Regions from separate parts of the Rossellomorea sp. LJF3 genome, predicted to be linked through region 2. Evidence: a T-box and tRNA genes for the amino acid it is inferred to sense, from the RefSeq annotation. Region 2 holds a T-box; the other holds one or more tRNA genes.
What was found. A T-box is a leader RNA that pairs with one kind of tRNA and senses whether it is charged. The one in region 2 lies ahead of metG (methionine--tRNA ligase), so its partner is inferred to be a tRNA-Met.

Region 1: it has a tRNA-Met gene. The T-box ahead of metG (methionine--tRNA ligase) is inferred to sense a tRNA for this amino acid. The anticodon was not compared.

What each region holds. Positions count from the first base shown of each region.
Region 1 is NZ_JBANLY010000016.1:77,162-87,738, forward strand. Features, by position in the region: gene V8G47_RS15200 (glycogen/starch/alpha-glucan phosphorylase) at 1-2,322, opposite strand, end outside; gene glgA (glycogen synthase GlgA) at 2,312-3,757, opposite strand; gene V8G47_RS15210 (sugar phosphate nucleotidyltransferase) at 3,754-4,782, opposite strand; gene V8G47_RS15215 (glucose-1-phosphate adenylyltransferase) at 4,825-5,982, opposite strand; gene glgB (1,4-alpha-glucan branching enzyme) at 5,998-7,848, opposite strand; tRNA gene V8G47_RS15225 (tRNA-Glu) at 8,415-8,486, opposite strand; tRNA gene V8G47_RS15230 (tRNA-Ser) at 8,491-8,581, opposite strand; tRNA gene V8G47_RS15235 (tRNA-Asn) at 8,587-8,661, opposite strand; tRNA gene V8G47_RS15240 (tRNA-Ile) at 8,671-8,747, opposite strand; tRNA gene V8G47_RS15245 (tRNA-Gly) at 8,758-8,831, opposite strand; tRNA gene V8G47_RS15250 (tRNA-His) at 8,848-8,923, opposite strand; tRNA gene V8G47_RS15255 (tRNA-Phe) at 8,947-9,022, opposite strand; tRNA gene V8G47_RS15260 (tRNA-Asp) at 9,070-9,146, opposite strand; tRNA gene V8G47_RS15265 (tRNA-Met) at 9,266-9,339, opposite strand; tRNA gene V8G47_RS15270 (tRNA-Ser) at 9,366-9,458, opposite strand; tRNA gene V8G47_RS15275 (tRNA-Ile) at 9,476-9,552, opposite strand; tRNA gene V8G47_RS15280 (tRNA-Met) at 9,557-9,633, opposite strand; tRNA gene V8G47_RS15285 (tRNA-Ala) at 9,736-9,811, opposite strand; tRNA gene V8G47_RS15290 (tRNA-Pro) at 9,820-9,896, opposite strand; tRNA gene V8G47_RS15295 (tRNA-Arg) at 9,902-9,978, opposite strand; tRNA gene V8G47_RS15300 (tRNA-Leu) at 10,042-10,130, opposite strand; tRNA gene V8G47_RS15305 (tRNA-Gly) at 10,138-10,212, opposite strand; tRNA gene V8G47_RS15310 (tRNA-Leu) at 10,221-10,305, opposite strand; tRNA gene V8G47_RS15315 (tRNA-Lys) at 10,371-10,446, opposite strand; tRNA gene V8G47_RS15320 (tRNA-Thr) at 10,464-10,539, opposite strand.
Region 2 is NZ_JBANLY010000001.1:425,196-435,772, reverse strand. Features, by position in the region: gene V8G47_RS02280 (anthranilate synthase component II) at 1-562, shown strand, start outside; gene trpD (anthranilate phosphoribosyltransferase) at 534-1,559, shown strand; gene trpC (indole-3-glycerol phosphate synthase TrpC) at 1,560-2,348, shown strand; gene V8G47_RS02265 (phosphoribosylanthranilate isomerase) at 2,345-2,956, shown strand; gene trpB (tryptophan synthase subunit beta) at 2,984-4,186, shown strand; gene trpA (tryptophan synthase subunit alpha) at 4,179-4,970, shown strand; gene V8G47_RS02250 (class I SAM-dependent DNA methyltransferase) at 5,027-5,623, opposite strand; T-box leader at 5,754-6,018, shown strand; gene metG (methionine--tRNA ligase) at 6,076-7,719, shown strand; gene V8G47_RS02240 (metallophosphoesterase family protein) at 7,721-8,209, shown strand; gene V8G47_RS02235 (GNAT family N-acetyltransferase) at 8,241-9,068, opposite strand; gene V8G47_RS02230 (DUF3900 domain-containing protein) at 9,886-10,577, opposite strand, start outside.

The DNA of each region.
Region 1 (10,577 bases), on a different contig from region 2:
ATTGGCAATGTTCTGCAGGCACATCCTTGACCAGTGCTCTTTGTTTTCATACGCCTTTCCTGCCTGTTCATGCACCCTTACGTAGGAATCGAAATCCCTCAGGACAAAGAATTGATCATTCTCAGTCAGTAACGAATCATAAATGGTTTCGAAATGATCACCTGCATCAGGCAGGGTATCATCAATCAACTGGTTCAACACCTTTTTGATCCTTGTATCGTAGTGGAAGTACTCCATGGCGTAATAGCCTCCATGGTTCTGATATTTCATCACTTCCTCAGCCGTTAATCCGAATATAAAGATATTTTCTCGCCCGACCTGTTCCAGGATCTCAATATTGGCACCGTCAAGTGTCCCAAGGGTCAAAGCACCGTTCATCATGAACTTCATATTCCCCGTACCGGACGCTTCTTTACTTGCCGTTGAGATCTGCTCGGACAAGTCAGCTGCCGGGATGATCTCTTCTGCAAGGGACACCCGGTAATTTTCAAGGAACACGACTTTAATGCGCCCTTTCACAAGCGGGTGATCATTTACGAGATCTGCTACAGAGTGGATCAACTTAATGATCTTTTTTGCATAATAGTAACCCGGGGACGCCTTTGCCCCGAAAATGAATGTACGTGGATGAAAATCAAATCCCGGATCTTCCACACAGCGATTGTACAGGTGAAGGATATGCAACACATTCATTAACTGACGTTTGTATGCATGAAGCCGCTTCACCTGGATATCGAATATCGAAGACGGATCGACAATGATACCATTGCTTTCATATATCAGCCCGGCAAGCTTTTGTTTATTTCCCTGCTTCACATCATACAGGTCTTTCAGGAATGCCGTATCATGATGATACTCCTTCAGCTTCACCAGTTTGGAAGGGTCTTTGATCCACTCATCCCCGATCGAAGAGGTAATCAGGTTCGAAAGGGATGGGTTGCTATTAAGGAGCCACCTTCTATGGGTGATCCCATTGGTCTTACTATTAAATTTTCCAGGATAATATTGATAGAATAAGTTCATTTCCCGCTGCTTCAGGATTTCCGTGTGGATCTTTGCCACACCGTTCACACTGAAGCTTCCTACAATGGCAAGATGGGCCATTTTGACTTCATTATGAGAGATGATCGCCATGTCCTCTATCCTCTTCCACTCACCGGGATATTCTTTCCATAATTCCCTGCAGAACCGTTCATTGATTTCATTCACAATCATGTGGATTCTTGGCAGGAGGGGCTGGAATATACGAATCGGCCATCTCTCCAGTGCTTCTGACAGCGTCGTATGGTTTGTATAGGCGAATGTATTCGTCGTGATTTCCCATGCTTCTTCCCATTCAAAGGAGTATTCATCCAGAAGGACCCTCATCAACTCCGGAATGGCAAGAACCGGATGGGTATCATTGATATGGATAGAAATATTCTCATGCAGTTCCTTCAGATCCCCATTTCGGTACAAATACGAATCCAAAATGGATCGGATACTTGCTGACACCAGGAAGTATTGCTGCTTCAGGCGCAGGATCTTCCCTTCCTCGTGGGTATCGTCTGGATAAAGAAATTCCGTGATGGCTTCTGTATCACGCTTGTATTTCATCATATCTTTTCCCGCTTTATAGGCGGCAGGCTCGGCACTCCATAATCGCAGCGTATTGACCGTCGACGTTTCGAACCCCACTACGGGCATATCATACGGAACCGCCGCGACGATTTCTGCATCTACATGTCGAAACCTTAAGACATCCTTTTCCGTATAGGATTCCACCTTCCCCCAGAAAGGCACTTCGACTGTCAGGTCGGATTTGCGGACCTCCCAAACATGTCCATGACGCAGCCACTGTTCCGGAAGCTCCATCTGAAATCCGTTCACGATCTTTTGTTCGAACAATCCATGCTTATAACGGATACCATATCCATGACCGGGTAAATTGAGGGAAGCCAGGGAATCCAGAAAGCAGGCGGCTAAACGGCCAAGGCCGCCATTTCCCAGTCCTGCATCGTGCTCCACCTCTTCCATTTCCGCAAGGTCGATTCCAAGATCCTTAAGCCCTTTATCCACAATTTCGTAGATCCCCAGATTCGTCAGATTTTGCCGTAGCAGACGCCCCAGCAGGAACTCGATGGATAAATAATACACCTGCTTTTGTTTATTGAAACGGTACTGCTCATTCGTATGGATCCAGTTCATCGAAATATATTCACGTATCAAATGGCCTAACGTGAAAAACTGATCCTGACTGGTGGACTCAGGAAACGTCTTTCCATACATCATTTCAAGCTTCTTCAGAAACAATTCTTTAAATTCAATCGGATCAGAAAACATGGCTTTCACTCCTTGATACCAGGTCAGCGTATAGTTGATTATATTTAAAGGCCGATTGGGCCCAACTATAATCCTTATTCATTGCATTACGTACAATATGATTCCATGTTTCCGGATCTTCGTGGTAATACGATAGGGCTCTTCTATAGGTGTAAAGCATATCGTGAGCATTAAAGTTTTTGAATGAGAAGCCGTTGCCGCTCTTTGTCTCCTCATTGTAGGATTCAACGGTATCGTTCAACCCGCCTGTCTCCCTTACAAGTGGCAGGGCCCCGTATCTCATGGCGATCAACTGTCCCAGCCCGCAAGGCTCGAACTTGGAAGGCATCAGGAACAGATCACTGGCGGAATAGATCTGCTTCGCCAGTTCTTCATTGAAGCCGATCTGTACTCTGACCTTATCAGGATACGTCCACTCCATTTCCCTGAAAAACTGTTCAAACTCCCAATCACCTGTCCCCAACAGGACAAACTGTACATTTTCCTGGATCATCTCATGAAAGACGCCCCTGATGATTTCAAGACCCTTTTGGTTCGTCAGTCTCGAAATGATGGACACAAGTGGGATTCCTTCATCCTCATGAAGTCCGAGGCTTTTTTGCAGATGAAGCTTTGCCTGCTTCTTTCCTTGAAGATTCCCGCTGAAGAAAGGAAACTCCCCGTCATCAGGATTATACACTTCATCATCAATCCCATTGAGGATCCCCAATAATTGGTTATACCGCTGACCAAGTATATTATGAAGCTTTTCCCCGTAGTAAGGCGTGAGGATTTCCTCTTTATACGTAGGACTGACCGTTGTAACGAAGTCCGAAGAAATGAGCGCGCCTTTCATGAAATTGATATTTCCATAAAATTCGAGGTATTCATGATGAAAATACTTCTCCGGGATAGCGAGTAACTCCGTCATCACCTCTTTAGGGTAGATTCCTTGAAATTGCAGATTATGAATCGTGAATACGCTGCGGATGAATGAGTAGCCCGGTCTCTCCTGATACTCGCTTCTGAGTAAGAACGGAACCATGCCCGTGTGCCAATCATGACAATGAATCACATCAGGATAGAAATCAAGAACAGCGATACTTTCCAATACTGCCCTTGTAAAAAAGGAGAATCTCTCCCCATCGTCAAAGTATCCGTATAAACGATCCCGGTTAAAATAATATTCATTATCCACAAAATAATAGGTCACGCCATTTTCACTGTACTCTTCAATTCCACAATACTGATTTCTCCAGCCCACTGACACGAAAAATTCTTTCTTCCGCTTCATTCTTGAACGGAATGCTTGAGGGATCCCGCCGTATTTAGGCAGAATCACCCTGACATCCGTGCCTAAACTTCTTAACTCCTTGGGCAAAGCGCCTGCAACGTCCGCCAAGCCCCCGGATTTAATAAATGGGACACACTCAGATACTACAAATAACACTTTCACGAATTCATCAGCGCTCCTTGAATCATCCCTTTGCGAATGACAATTGGATTGTTTGCTTCCCCGATAAGCTTGACACCATCTTCTATCTTCACATCTTTATCCAGAATCACATTCTCCAGTACACAGTTATCTCCAATTTGGCTCTTCTGCATAATGATGCTGTTAGAAATTGTGGTATTCCTGCCGACCTTCACCGCTCTGAACATGGTAGAATTCTTCACTTTGCCTTCAATGAAGCATCCATTGGCGATGATGCTGTTTTTCACACTTGCAGCTGATGTGTAGCGTGTCGGCGGCTCATCCTTTACTTTCGTATAAATAGGCATATCTTTCTTGAACAGCTCTTTCCAATAGGATAAGTTCATAAGCTTCATGCTGGCATCATAGTATTCTTCAATGGAATCAATCGTTTGAACAAATCCTTCATGCTCATATCCGCACACCTTAAATCCGCCATCCATGTCATCCACCACATCCTGCATACACGTATAGCCCGTCTCACGCCTGTTCCCGATCAAATCAATCAGTGTAGACGTTTTGACTAAGTACATGTCTAAGGAGCTGCCATTGTAACGCATTTCCGTTATATCACAACCGATACGGATATGACGCTCCAGTACGGGTTGATAATCGATGTTACATAACGTGAAGCAATTGCTGATCAGGGCGTATTCCTGTGTACTGCGTCTGAAATAGTCCATATGATGGGCAAAGTGATTAAAGGACCCGACACCTTCTTCATTCGCTTCCAGTCCAGGGGCAGGAAAGAAAAACAAGCCATCCCTCTTCCGGTTCAGATCCCAGTTCTTCCCTGATCCGAGGTGATCCATCAGTGATCTGTATTGAAACTTTGGAAAGATTGCAACGCTGCCGATATCGGAATTCACCATATTGGAAAGGACAAAGTCAATCAACCGGTATCTCCCGGCAATGGGAAGGGCCGCTAATGAGCGATGTAATAATAAATCCTCCAAGGAATCGTAGTAACTCGTAGCGTCAATAACACCAAGCATCGTATTTTTCAAAACACTTCTCCTCCTCTAATGTTGTTAAGATGGTCTTGAACCTTACACTCTTTCCTGTTCCAGCAGTGCTTCAATGAATGATTCCGTCACGAGGATCACTTCATCAGATCCCTCTTCCGGCATGATGCACAATCCCTTTGGAACCCTTACATTCGATGGCACGATCGCCTGCTCGATATAGGCATTTTCTTCAACGACAGCGTCCGGCATGATGACTGAACGACTGACATGCGCTCCCTTTTTCACCGTTGTTCCCTGGAAGAGGACGGACTTTTGAATCGTTCCTTCAATCGTACATCCTTCATTTACAAGAGATCCCTCCACAAGGGCGTCTTCTGAAATATATTGAGGCGGCTCATTCGGATTAACCGAATACACTCTCCAATCATGATCGAACAGATTCAATTCATTCTCTTCATCTATCAGGTCCATATTCGCTTCCCAAAGGCTCTTGACCGTTCCGACATCCTTCCAATAGCCTTCAAATGGATATGCCATCAGTTTTTTCTTTTCATCAAGTAGGAGAGGAATGACATCCTTCCCAAAGTCATGGCTCGAATCCGGATTCCGTTCATCCATCTCCAAATAATCCTTCAGCACGGAATAATTAAAGATGTAAATGCCCATCGAAGCAAGATTGCTTTTCGGGAAAGGTGGTTTTTCTTCAAACTCCGTGACACGCATATCCTCATTCGCGTTCATCAGTCCGAAGCGGCTCGCTTCATCCCACCCCACTTCAATGACTGAAATCGAGACATCTGCTTTTTTCTCGATATGATAATCAAGCATTTTACTATAATCCATTTTGTAAATGTGATCACCCGACAGAATCAATACGTACTCGGGATCGTATTGCTCAAGGTAATTCATATTTTGATAAATGGCACTGGCCGTCCCCGTATACCAGCGCATTTCGGATGATTCAGCATATGGGGGCAGGACGGTCACACCACCGTTTTTACGGTCAAGGTCCCATGCACTCCCGATCCCGATATAAGAATTCAATACCAGGGGCTGGTACTGGGTAAGAACACCGACAGTGTCGATACCTGAGTTCGTACAATTGCTCAGGGTAAAATCAATGATACGGTACTTTCCTCCAAATGGTACGGCCGGTTTCGCCAGACTCTTCGTCAATGAACTTAACCTGCTCCCTTTTCCACCTGCTAACAACATGGCCACACATCTACCTTTTGCCATTACTCTTCTCCCCTTTCACTCGATTGGTCTTAAATAAACGGCTGCGTATGGTGGAATCGTCATTTCCACATACCCATCTCTTCCATGATACGGCTCATTGTGCACGGTAAGCGGGTTGGGATTCACCTGATGGGAACCTCCAAACCTTTCATCATCACTATTCCAAATCTCTTCATACGAAGAAACCTTATCTACTCCCACCTTATACTGATGATACACATGGGGACTGAAATTGCAGATCACCACAAGATGATCTCCCTTCTCTATCCCATAACGGATGAAAGAGAAAATCTGCTGCTCTGCATTATTTACATCAACCCACTGGAATCCGTCTGAACGATGATCCATCTGAAATAATGGTTCAGCACCTTTATATAAATGCATAAGCTCTTTGAAATATGAATTGAATTTGTGATGAAATTCGTAATCCAATAAATGCCAATCCAATTCCTCAAGGTCCTTCCACTCTGAAAACGGGGCCAGTTCACTTCCCATGAACAGAAGCTTTTTTCCTGGATGAGCCATCATGAAGCCGAGGAGCAAACGGTATTGAGCGAATTTCTGCCAGTAATCCCCCGGCATTTTATTTAATAACGACTTCTTCCCATGCACCACTTCGTCATGGGAGAAGGGAAGAACATAATTCTCTGAAAACGCATATAACAACGAAAACGTAATGAGAGAATGCACATGCCTTCGTTCAGATGGATCGGTTTCCATATATTTAAGGACGTCATTCATCCATCCCATATTCCACTTATAATTAAATCCCAGTCCTCCATAATGAACAGGAGACGTCACCTGTGGCCAGTCCGTAGAATCCTCTGCAATCATCAGAATCGAAGAATCAAACTCAAAAACGGCCTTGTTCAAGTTTTTCAAAAACTGTATGGCGCCTTCATTCGGGTTAAGCTCACCCTGATTCGCCCAATAGATGATGTTCGCTACCGCATCGATCCTGAAGCCATCGATATGATACTGATCCATCCAGAAGCGGGCATTGGAAATCAGGAAGCTCCTCACTTCCCCTTTGCCTAAGTCAAAGTTCGCCGTTCCCCACGTATAATTCTCCCGGTCCCTTTCCTCACTGTACTCATAGGCAAACGAACCATCAAACTCATATAACCCATGCGCATCCTTACAAAAATGACCTGGGACCCAATCCAGGATCACGCCAATATTATGTAAATGACATTCATTCACAAATGCCATCAAATCATGTGGTGAGCCGTAGCGACTGGTAGGGGAATAATATCCCGTACCCTGATAACCCCAGGACCGGTCAAATGGATGCTCCGTGACAGGCAGCAGCTCAATATGGGTGAATCCCTGCTCTTTCACATGGGGAATCAATTGCTGCGCTAATTCCCTATAAGATAGAAACGTTCCTGCTTCCTTCTTCCACGTACCTAAATGGACTTCATAAATCGCCATAGGCTTGTCGTAGATCGTAGTGGATGATCGGTCCTCGAGCCACTTCTCATCTTCCCATTCAAAGCCCTCCAGCTCATACACGACGCTTGCCGTATGAGGACGCCTTTCAGAAGCAAACCCGTACGGATCCGCCTTCAGCTTCTTTGCCCCAAGGGGAGTCGTAATCTCATACTTATACGTTTCTCCCGCCAGATCCTTATCGACTCGAATCGTCCACAGACCTTCACTGTTCCGCTTTTTTAATTCATATCCATTCCCATTCCATTGATTAAAGGAACCCACCAATGAAACATGCCTTGCTTTCGGTGCCCAAACGCAAAATTCTGTATAGGTCCCAGTGGAATCCCTTCTCACATGTGCACCCATAAACTGATAGGCCTGCTGCAAATTTCCCTCATGAAACAAAAACACATCGTAATCTGTTATGGTCATTGCGTTCATCATCTCACCTACATTTTTTCAATCTACATAACTACTTTCTAACAACATCACCAAAATCCTCTTTATAATCGTCGTTCAATTACGACAATTTACTACATGGATATATGAAAAACCGGCCGATTTGGAAAGTTATTCTAAATGGTAAGGTTTACATTGTAAAAACATAGGGGAATTACGTTGAATTCATAGCGAAATTTGTCGAAAATTATTTTGTGAAAAAATTAATATTTGTAGGAAACATAGAGGGATTCCGGTACTTTGTATAGGATTATGGTTGGGTGGAAGATGGAATAGCGGTGTCGAATGAAGGGAGGAAAGAGGTGTTAGATTTTGATTTTTGATAATCATTGACCTTCTCTGCTGTTATGGGAAATTTGCTTTTGAGTGGAATAATGAGGAAGTTGTTAATAAACGGAGGAAAGTCGATAATATATCCATCGACGCAGAAACCTGGAACAAACTTTTTCTAAAACTTGCTTATATCAGCTTTATTCCATGACAAAGTGCTACTTGGAACAACAAAAAAAAGACTATCAACAATGATAGTCTCTTCATAATGACCCATACGGGATTCGAACCCGTGTTACCGCCGTGAAAGGGCGGTGTCTTAACCGCTTGACCAATGGGCCTTAATGGCGGAGAAGGAGGGATTTGAACCCTCGCGCCAGTTGCCCGACCTACACCCTTAGCAGGGGCGCCTCTTCAGCCACTTGAGTACTTCTCCAAATATGGCTCCGCAGGCAAGATTCGAACTTGCGACCGATCGGTTAACAGCCGATAGCTCTACCACTGAGCTACTGCGGAATAATGAAATGGTGGGCCTAAGTGGACTCGAACCACCGACCTCACGCTTATCAGGCGTGCGCTCTAACCAGCTGAGCTATAGGCCCAAAAATGAATTGGAGCGGGTGAAGGGAATCGAACCCTCATCATCAGCTTGGAAGGCTGAGGTTTTACCACTAAACTACACCCGCATTACAAAATAAAATATGGGGCGACTGATGGGAATCGAACCCACGAATGCCTGAACCACAATCAGGTGCGTTAACCACTTCGCCACAATCGCCATAATTTGTCTAAATAGAAAAATGGTGGCTCAGGACGGAATCGAACCGCCGACACATGGATTTTCAGTCCATTGCTCTACCAACTGAGCTACTGAGCCGTATTATATAGAAGATTAAATTTTCAATTGAACCATCAAAAGATAAATGGCGGTCCGGACGGGACTCGAACCCGCGACCTCCTGCGTGACAGGCAGGCATTCTAACCAACTGAACTACCGGACCAGAGTTTTTTGCGTAAGCAAAATAACTTTCATTACCTTCACGATAGTGAAAATAACTATCCTTGCGTGACTCATAAAAGAGCAAAGTTAATCTCTTATTAATAACAAGCAAAAATGGTATTGCGGGGACAGGATTTGAACCTGCGACCTTCGGGTTATGAGCCCGACGAGCTACCGAACTGCTCCACCCCGCGACGATAATATTTTTTAAAAGAGAAAATGGAGGAGGAAGGGGGATTCGAACCCCCGCGGGCTGTTACACCCCTGTCGGTTTTCAAGACCGATCCCTTCAGCCGGACTTGGGTATTCCTCCGTAATGAAAATGGTACTTGGTGGACCTTGTAGGACTCGAACCTACGACCGGACGGTTATGAGCCGTCTGCTCTAACCAACTGAGCTAAAGGTCCCTATTGGTAGCGGCGGAGGGGATCGAACCCCCGACCTCACGGGTATGAACCGTACGCTCTAGCCAGCTGAGCTACACCGCCAAGAAACATATAACATAGTATTAAGTTTCACTTTCGTAAAACATATAGGATTTTTTTGCTGTGCAAAATCACTGAAGATTATTTTGCTGGCGCAAAAAATCTTGGTGGAGCCTAGCGGGATCGAACCGCTGACCTCCTGCGTGCAAAGCAGGCGCTCTCCCAGCTGAGCTAAGGCCCCCAAAGAAGTGGTCGGGAAGACAGGATTCGAACCTGCGACCCCTTGGTCCCAAACCAAGTGCTCTACCAAGCTGAGCTACTTCCCGATATATGGCGCGCCCGAGAGGAGTCGAACCCCTAACCTTTTGATCCGTAGTCAAACGCTCTATCCAATTGAGCTACGGGCGCTAAATAGAATATTTTTTTCAATAAGTAACGTAAGGATAGATATTTTGCTTACGCAAAAATCTTTGGTGCCGAGGACCGGAATCGAACCGGTACGGTAGTCACCTACCGCAGGATTTTAAGTCCTGTGCGTCTGCCAGTTCCGCCACCCCGGCAAGTCTCTGGAGCGGAAGACGGGATTCGAACCCGCGACCCCCACCTTGGCAAGGTGGTGTTCTACCACTGAACTACTTCCGCAAAAGAAATGGTGCGGGTGAAGGGACTTGAACCCCCACGCCTTGCGGCGCCAGATCCTAAGTCTGGTGCGTCTGCCAATTCCGCCACACCCGCATATAATTTTGTTTTTCACATTGGAGAAAAACAATGGTAAGATATTTTGCCAAGGCAAAAATCTATGGTGAGCCATGAAGGATTCGAACCTTCGACCCTCTGATTAAAAGTCAGATGCTCTACCAACTGAGCTAATGGCTCACATCAAAAAAACCAAATGGTGCCGGCAAGAGGACTTGAACCCCCAACCTACTGATTACAAGTCAGTTGCTCTACCAGTTGAGCTACACCGGCGTGTATGATGCTTAATATAAGTGATTCATGGAAAGATA
Region 2 (10,577 bases):
ATATATTGAAGAACTTGGTGAAAGGGTAGTGGTCAGACGGAATGATGCGATTTCATTGGAAGAAATAAAAAAACTGGATCCTTCAGGGATCATCCTTTCCCCTGGACCAGGTAAGCCTGAAAATGCAGGTATTTGCACCTCGATTATACAGAATCTTCACGCTAGTGTGCCGATTCTCGGCGTTTGTCTCGGTCATCAGGCAATCGGGGCAGCCTTTGGGGCAACCATTGAAATAGCTGAAAAGGTCATGCATGGAAAGAGCTCACTTATCAAACATAGTGGTGAAGGGATATTTGAATATATGCCGCAACCGTTGGAAGTGATGAGGTACCATTCACTGGTCATCAAAAGAGGGACTCTGCCAGAACCGCTGGAGACAGTTGCCCTTTCTATGGATGACGGGGAAATCATGGCCATCAAGCATATGAGATCTCCTTTGTTTGGGGTTCAATTCCATCCAGAGTCCATCGGGACGAAAACAGGGAAGAAAATCATTCAAAACTTTTTAGACGAGATGAGAAAGGGGAATAACCGTGAAAAGATATCTACAAAAGCTGTCTGATGGTCATTCATTAGAAAGAGATGAGATGAGGGGAGCCGTTCAGGAATTATTCAAGGAAGATACGACCGAGAGTCAGATAGCCTGTTTCTTGACCCTGTTAAAAATGAAGGGGGAAACGGTGGGGGAAATGACAGCCCTGGTTGAAGTGCTCCGAGAGAAGGCATTACCCGTAACCAGCACCATAAAGGATGTATTGGATAACTGCGGGACAGGTGGGGATGGATCCCAGAGCTTTAATATCAGTACAACAAGCGCATTCGTATTGGCAGGGGCAGGAGTCAAAGTGGCAAAGCACGGAAATCGGAGCATATCAAGCAGGACCGGCAGTGCAGATGTGTTGGAACATCTGGGCATCTCATTGGACTTTCAGGCCCATGAAGTGGAAAATCTCCTAAATGAAACCAATATCGCCTTCCTCTATGCACCCCATATCCATTCGGGGCTGAAAAAAATCATGAAGGTCCGGAAAGAATTGAAAATTCCGACCATCTTTAATCTGATTGGTCCACTAACGAATCCCGTTCAATTGGAAACCCAGCTGGTCGGGGTGTACAGAAGAGATAAGCTGGAAACGATGGCACATGTCCTACGTAAATTGGGAAGAAAGCGGGCAATCGTCCTGAATGGAGCGGACTACATGGACGAAGCGTCACTTGCAGGTGAGAATCATCTTGTCCTTCTGGAGGATGGTGAAGTCAGCTCATTTACTTTATCAGGGGACGAGGTCGGGCTCCCATCTTATACCCTTGAAGAGATCAAAGGAGGAGATGCAGGAGTCAATGCCCGTATCTTACAGGACGTCTTACAAGGGAAAGAAGGAGCCTATACGGATACGGTCTTATTCAACGCAGGAATCGCCTTAGTTGCTCATGGTAAAGCTTCGACATTCGCAGAAGGTGTGAAACTGGCAAGGGAAAGTATAGAAAGCGGACGGGCAAATGAGGCGCTCTCATCCCTTGTACACTATAGCCGACAACGACGAAAGCAGGTGATTTGATTGGCAACCATTTTAGATACCATCATTGAAAAGAAGAAAGAAGAAGTGAACAATTTAAAACAATCCGGATATCAATCCTTTCATAATCATAGCACTTCGACTAAATCATTATACGATACGCTTAAATCGGCTTCCTCCTTACAAGTCATAGCTGAAATCAAGCGGGCATCACCATCAAAAGGCGATATCCGGACGGAAGTGGATCCGGAATTACAGGCCGCTATCTATGAAGAAGCTGGAGCATGCGCCATATCTGTTCTGACGGATACACCATTTTTCAAAGGGAGGATGGGGGATCTTGCGAATGTTCGAAGAGCCGTATCTATCCCGATTCTGTGTAAGGACTTTATCATCGATGAAATCCAGATCGATCGTGCCAGGGATGCAGGGGCGAATGTGATCCTGCTAATTGTGGCCGCACTGGATTTCACCAGACTGAAAGAATTATATTCTTATGCCTCACATCTTGGACTGGAGGTTCTTGTAGAAGTTCATAATGAGGAAGAAATGATGGATGCCTTAGAACTCGGTGCTACTATAATCGGGGTGAATAATCGGAACCTGAAAACCTTTGAAGTGGATCTATTAATCACTGAATCCCTGGCATCGATGGTGAAAGGCAGGGAAGTAGTACTCATAAGTGAAAGTGGAATCAAGGATGAGTCAGATTCAAGGAGAGTGAAAGATGCAGGGGCACAAGGGATCCTCGTCGGGGAAACGTTAATGAGAAGTGAAGATCCCGCCGTTACCCTTTCCGCTCTCAAGGTTGAAAAAGGTGGGAAGAAATGACAAAAGTCAAAGTGTGCGGAATCAGAAGACAGGAAGAAGCCGAGTGGGCAGTGGAAGCGGGAGCCGATGCCATAGGGTTCGTATTTGCCGAGAGTAAAAGGAAAGTCGATGTGGAGAAAGCGGCCGAGATCAGCAAAGCCGTTCCTCCAGGTTTATTAAAGATCGGCGTGTTTGTGAATGAATCAAAAGAAAGACTGGAAGAGATCTTTCATCTCGTGCCGCTCGATTATGTTCAGCTGCACGGGGATGAATCAGTGGAATTCTGTGAAGCTCTCAATCTTCCATTTATCAAGGCGATTTCGGTGAAGGAAAGAAAAGATATAGACAGGATTGAGGAATTTCAGGGTGAGATGGTTTTGTTGGATAGCGGAAAGGGACCCCATCGTGGTGGCAATGGCACCACATTCAATTGGGATTATGCACATTCCCTCAACATTCCTCAGCAGCTGATTCTTGCAGGGGGATTAAATCCGGACAATATCAGGGAAGCCATCACAAAGGTCCGTCCCTATATGGTGGATGTCTCGAGCGGGGTTGAGACGGATGGGAAGAAAGACCGGTTAAAGATGGAAGCATTCATAAAGGAAGCTAAATCGGTGTTTGAATAAATGAAAACAGTGAATGGAGGAAGAAGAATGTTATATGCACAACCAGATCATAAAGGACTGTTTGGTCAATTTGGTGGAAGGTTCGTTCCTGAATCATTGATGAAAGCCGTTCAGGAACTCGAGTCCGCTTACGATGAAGCAATCAATGATGTACGTTTTCAAGAGAGGCTGCAAAGCTACTTAAAGGATTATGTAGGAAGGGAAAATCCTCTCTACTTTGCAGAAAACCTCAGCAGGCAGATAGGGGGAGCCAAAATCTATTTGAAGCGGGAAGATCTGAATCACACAGGTGCCCATAAAATCAACAACACGATCGGTCAGGCCCTCCTTGCTGAACGGATGGGAAAAAGAAAAGTCGTTGCGGAAACAGGAGCTGGCCAACATGGGGTTGCAACCGCCACCGTATGTGCTCTGTTAAACCTTGATTGTGTCATTTTCATGGGTGCGGAAGATATCCGCAGGCAGAAACTGAACGTATTCAGGATGGAGTTGCTCGGAGCAAAGGTAATCAGCGTCACCCAGGGAAGTGCCACATTGAAGGATGCCGTGAATGAAGCGCTGCGTTACTGGGTAGCCAATGTTGAAGACACCCACTATATAATGGGGTCCGTTTTAGGTCCACACCCATTTCCGAAGATGGTACGGGACTTCCAAAGTATCATTGGAAAAGAAACGAAGAAACAATTCTTTGAAAAAGAAAAATGTCTTCCAAATGCCATCGTGGCATGTGTCGGGGGAGGAAGTAATGCCATTGGGATGTTCCACCCGTTTATTGAAGACAAAGAAGTGGACTTATACGGTGTCGAGGCAGCCGGAAGCGGTATTGAAACAGACAAACATGCCGCCACCTTAACGAAAGGATCTGTCGGAATCCTTCATGGAAGCATGATGTATCTCCTTCAGAATGAAGAAGGGCAGGTACAGGAAGCCCATTCCATTTCTGCAGGTCTTGACTACCCAGGTGTAGGACCTGAGCACAGCTATTTAAAAGAGATTGACAGAGTCCGTTATGCTTCCATTTCTGACAGCGAAGCGCTGGAAGCATTCAAACAATTATCACAGACTGAAGGAATCATTCCTGCACTCGAAAGCTCCCATGCCGTTGCCTATGCAGTGAAGTTGGCTGAAGGCATGACAAAGGACCAATCAATCGTCATATGTCTATCCGGGAGAGGGGATAAAGATGTTGAACAAGTAAAAGAGTTATTGGGAGGTAGTCAGCATGGGTAAAAAATTTCTTGAAAGCAGCCTTGAAGCCGAATTAAAGCGGGGGAATAAGCTGTTCATCCCCTATATAATGGCAGGAGACGGTGGCATAGACACATTGATAACAACTTTAAAGAAGCTTGAAGAAGGTGGGGCGACTGCCATCGAAGTCGGTATACCGTTCTCTGATCCCGTTGCCGATGGACCGACGATTCAAGAAGCGGGTAAAAGAGCGTTGGAGAAGGGAACAACACTTCGAAAGGTGTTCGATGTATTGACTGAAAGAAGAAAAGAAATTGGGATCCCCCTGATTTTTATGACCTATATCAATCCGATTTACAAATATGGTGTAGAATGCTTCTTCGACGATTGTAAAAAGGCTGGGGTGGATGGAGTGATCATTCCTGATCTGCCGCTGGAGCATTACGATTTGGTCAAGCAGCCTTCGAAGGAAAAAGAAATAGCCATCATCCAATTGGCAACCCTCACCAGCTCTTTGGAAAGAGTGAAGGAATTAGCCTCTGTGACAGAAGGGTTCCTCTATGCCGTCACGATTAATGGAATTACAGGAACAAGAGAGGGGTTTGCTGAGAATATATCCCGTCATTTAAACAAGCTAAAGAGCAATAGTCCGGTTCCGGTTCTGGCGGGATTTGGGATATCGAGCCCCGATCATGTCCGCAGCATGAGTGAGAACTGTGATGGGGTAGTGGTCGGAAGTAAGATCATAGACCTTATTCAGCAGGACTCCTATGATGAAATCAGGGAGTTAATCGGAGCATCAAAGACAGGAGCTTTTCACTCGTGAATTCCTCTAACTACAGCCGATCCTAAAAGGGTCGGCTGTTTACTTGACATTATGAATTATTTTACCCCTTTTATGGAGACAGTCAGTGCAGGGCTTACATCTTTATAAGATAGAGAAATATTTTTAAAGCCGGTTTCCTGTAGAGCCTGTGAAATTTCTTCCCCATAGCGTCGAGCTTTGCTGTCCCGCTCTTCATCTCCCCGGGGCTGAACGGTAATGAGGATGGTTCCTTCGGTTTTAAGCATCTTGTATAAGTGTCTGAGTGCCTGCTTCTGGTCATTCCATAACGGGTAATTATTAACGGAAAAGATTCGATCATACTGAACATCGTTCAACTCGAATTGACTGATGTCCTGAGCGAACAGGCGAACCCTGCCTTTCTCTATGGCTTTCTGATTCTTGCTTTGAGCCGCTTCTTTCATTGTTTCGGAAAGATCGACCCCGTCCACAAAGGTATCAGGGAATCGATTGGAAATTCGCTTAATACAATATCCCGGCCCATATCCCACTTCAAGAACGCGATCGCCATTTTCGATGGACAGTTGTTTGATGGACCAATTGTTGATCTTCCGATTATCAAACTCCATTACTTTCCCCACAACCCAGCCCAGGATTCCTTTCGGGCGCTTAAATTGTTTCTGCAGCGTAAACAACAGGGCATCACCTCGTTTCCTGTATTTTCAAATTGATGTTCTATCTTTCACTTTTCCACGAAACCTGTGAAGTAAAACCTTAACTGTAATGTTGCAATTTTTTGAAAAAGTGGCATAATATAATCAAATCTAATTTGCATTGATGAGAAGAGTACATAGTGTAAGTCCCTTACCAGAGAGCTTCGGAAGCTGAAAAGAAGCAGGGAGATAACCTATGGAAAATGGTCTCGGAGCATTCTACTCGAACCAATGGGGTGTAGGGTAGAACGGGGTTGGGCGTCCGTTATCACTGCCACGGTATAAGGGCTTATCTTGCTCCGTACTTGTTGAGGTGGTCTTGCGTGAGCAGGCTATGAACTAAGGTGGTACCACGAGCTTAACCCCTCGTCCTTGGATGTCTTTCGATATCCGCAGGACGAGGGGTTTTTATTTATATCGAGGAGGAAAACACTATGACTGTTTTTATAGGTGGGGCTTGGCCTTACGCCAATGGCTCCCTGCATTTGGGACACATCGCTGCATTGCTGCCGGGTGATATCATTGCCCGTTATTACCGCTTGAAAGGGGAAAGTGTTTTGTATGTTTCAGGGAGCGACTGTAATGGGACCCCGATCGGGATTCGGGCGGGACAGGAGGGGATCAAGGTAGAAGAAGTAGCAGATCGCTACCATGAGGAGTTTGTCCGCTCCTTTCGATCACTGGGATTCAGCTATGATGAGTATACCAGGACGGATCATCCACATCATCACAAGGAGGTACAAAGAATCTTTACCACCCTTCATGAACAGGGATGGCTGTATGAAAAAGAAGTTGAGCAAGTATACTGTTTGAACGATCAGCGGTTCCTGCCTGACCGGTTCGTAGAAGGAACCTGTCCAGTTTGCGGTTCGACGGCGAGGGGAGATCAATGTGATCATTGTTCGACTGTACTGGATCCAACGGACTTATTGAATGGACTTTGTAAAATTTGCGGTGAGGAACCGGTCCTGAGAACGACCACCCATTTATACTTTGCTCTTTCCAAATTCCAGCAACCCTTAGAGAGGCTGCTACAGGAACAGAAAGGAAAGTGGAGGGATAATGCCGTACAGCTTACAGGCCGCTACCATAAAGAGGGATTGAAGGACCGCCCGGTTACAAGAGATTTGGAAAATGGGGTGGAGGTTCCGGTTGAAGGATTCCACGACAAGAAGATTTATGTATGGATAGAAGCGGTGTGTGGATATTTGAGTGCCTCAAAGAAATGGGCCGGGGAAGAGAAGGGAAGTCTGAACAAATTCTGGGATAAAGACACCCTCTCTTATTATGTACATGGAAAAGATAATATTCCATTTCATACGATTATTTGGCCAGCCGTCCTTCTGGGCATGAATGAAGAAACCCATTTACCGGGTCACATTGTCTCAAATGAGTATCTGACATTGGAGAAAAGGAAAATATCGACGAGCCAGAATTGGGCTGTCTGGGTAAAGGATCTTCTTAGTGCTTACCATCCTGATACGATCCGCTATTTTCTGACGATCAATGCACCTGAAAAGAGGGATGCAGACTTCTCATGGAGAGAATTTATTTACAGCCATAACAGTGAACTTCTCGGTGCTTTCGGAAATCTTGTTCAACGTACCGTGAAATTCTATAAGAAAGAATTCGGTGACAATGTGATCGTAACCAAAGTAGATGAGAGGGTCCAACAAAAAGTGGAAGAGGTATTCTCATCCGCCGGTCATTGGATTGAATCAGGAAGTACGAGACAAGGGCTTGAGGAGGTATTTGAATTCATCAGGTGGTGTAATAAACGTTTTGATGATCAGAAACCGTGGATAATAGTGAAAGAAAACAGGGAAGAAGGGAAAAGGGTACTTGAAGAATTCATTTATATCATCAGTAATCTTAGAAGTATCATCGAGCCGTTTATACCTTTTACAGCTTCAAAGGTGGGGGAACGGTTAGGGATGACCCATCAACCGCATTGGGGAAGTGTATCCCTCCCCTTGGAGTTGACAGTAAAGAATACTTTACCATTGTTCAACCGGATTGAATTGAAATGGATCGATAAAGAAAGGGAAAAGCTGAATGAGAAATCCAAAGGAGAATGAAATGAAAATCGTCATTGTTTCTGACACTCATATGCCGAGAAAAGGAAGGGGACTCCCTCCTATCCTTCAGAAAGATCTTATGGAGAGTGATCTCATCATTCATGGGGGAGATTTCGGGACCCATGATGTATATATGGAATTCAAGGGGTACGGAGAATTGATTGCCGTTGCTGGAAATGTCGATGACACTGAACTCCAATCCCTTCTCCCGAAAAGAAGGATCATAGAAAGAAAGGGCATGAAGATCGGTATAACGCATGGGGACGGAAAGGGGAAGACCACTGAAAAAAGAGCTCTGGAAGTCTTTGATGATGTTGATGTGGATCTGATCGTCTTCGGTCACTCCCACATACCCTTTTCCCGCTTTATGAAAGGAGTCCTATTGTTCAATCCCGGCTCTCCCACGGATAAACGGAAGCTTCCATATTATTCCCACGGTATATTGACAATCGGAGACACCTGGAAGGTCGAGCACATATTTTATAAATAAAAAGCACAGTGGCTGAACTGTGCTTTTTTCATTATTTAATGAGATATTGATAATACTCTTGACTGTAAAAGGTTTGAAAACCGCTTGATTCATAAAGATTCAATGCCTTGCTGTTCGTTGCAGCCACATCAAGGTATATATCATCGGTCCACTTGGATTCCTGCATTACGACCTGTGATAATGCATTTCTTCCAATTCCCTTTCCTTGAAACGATGGGAATACCGCAAACCCGTAAATGAAACTTTTATTGTTCGTTCGTTGAACCCTTATCTTGCCAACCACTTTCTCATCAATGATAATCATAAGATTTCCTTCCCTGGACTCTTCAAATAGCCTCTTGGTATAGGATTCGGCATCACTTCTGACAACCCCGAAACAGGTTTCATCAAGGTCGATGATGGTTTCGATATCCTGTTCATCCGCTGTTTTGATTCCGACAGAATCAGAATCTATGACCAACTCTTTTTTATTCCATTTCATTTCATATTCCGTGAAATCATAGACAGCGTCCATATGTGATATAAACCCTTTTCCAGATGTCGAAGATCCCGGAATATTAAGTAAGAGCGTGTTGACCTTACGGGAATTTAAAGAGTGAAGTGCTTCTTGAAACAGTTCTTGGAACAGGTGCTGACGACGGAATTGAGGATGGATCATCCCACATATTTCGTAGGAATCACCAAATCCGTAAATTCCTAAAAATCCGACCAGACGGCCATCCTTATAAAGAAGGAAATCATCTTGATCGTTCTTTCTCTTCTTTAGCATTTCCCAGTTCAATTTTAAGTTTATCCCTTCAAAATCCTCGCAGACATCCTGAAGATCCTTTATATTTTGAAGTTGTGTAGAAGTAAGCATTCGTTATCCCCCTTTTTCCGAAAGAGAAAGAATTTTCTTACTTGATTTTATTTTATGAGCATTATTTATACAAGAAAATTTTGTTATTTCATTGAAAAAAGAAGTTGGGACAAAAGAGTTTAGTTAAAAGAAAATCCGAACGATCATTTGCAATCGTTCGGATTTATCATTTAGCTGTCTACGTAAATACTGTTGGTTTAGGATGTAGTGAGTAGTGGTTGATTTCCGCTCCAGTTGCTCGCTTTCCGCGGGGCTGGCGGTGAGCCTCCTCAGGCAAAAGCCCTGCGGGGTCTCACCTGTCCAGCGTTTCCCGCCGGAGTCGAGCAACTTCCGCTCCAATCAACTTTCCAAGCGTAAGTGTTTAACTATAACATTGTAGAGTCCCCCGTTGCATACACCAACTCTTATTCTATAAGTTCCAATGATCAATTACCGTCACTTTTACAAATACTCTTTCTTACATGATGTGATGTGAATGACTAATTATGCTCCGAATTATCGAACATCCGAAAACTATAAAGTCTTTGTATGATTAACAATTATGGTAAAACGGGACTTCTAAAATTTTTGCTGAAGTTTATACACTGTAAAGAGCAGAATCTAGCTTTTGATTGGAGTGCAAGACGAAGACTCCTACGGGAAAAGCGGAATAGGTAAGACCCCGCAGGAGCGTCAGCGACGAGGAGGCTTGCCTTCCGCCCGAGGAAAGCGAAGTCTTGCACGGAAATCAAAAGCGGTGTAACAAGTGAGCCTACCTAATTTTTTGATTGTTCGTCTTTAGAGAAGATGGATTTAGATATGTCCCAGTTTCTCCATCTCATTCCTTATCCTGTATCCGTTGAATCACTTCATGGAGTTCATCCGGCTTTAAAAATTCCAATGGGGAGAATCCTTTTTCAAACATGACGGACTCGCTTTCAATCATCAGGACGTATCGGCCGTTCACTTTCGCCAAGTGAATGCTGTCTCCGAAATCTGAGAGAAGGGCTTTTACTGCAACATGGTCAAGCTTCACTTTCAGTTCCACTTCAGGGGACTGCTCGACGATTTGGGAAGTCGCTTCCACGACTTGCTCCGTCGTGAACCGTTCCTGCAGCTCACGCTTTGGACTGATGGCCCATTCTTCCACGGCTTCTTCAAATTCGACCCGTTCATCACTTTCTTCCGCATAGGTTTCAGATATATGTTCCTTTACCATGCCGTATACTTGTGATTTGACGATTTCGGGCATGGATTTTTCATACTCCACCCATTTCAGGAAATCTTCAAAGTATCTCGCATGTGAAGCTTGATGAATCTTGATTTCGGATGAATCCATCATGCCTTCTTCAGGCATATACGGATATTGGATGGATTTCATATTTTTCGTCGTGATTGCCATTTCCACATTATGTATCAGGGTTGCTTCATCCGTAATGGTGGCAACCTTTGGTTCGAAATCACATTTCATGAGGAATAAAAAGGGATCATCAAAAAATTTGGTGAGCTTTGCGGTGGCTACTAAAAATG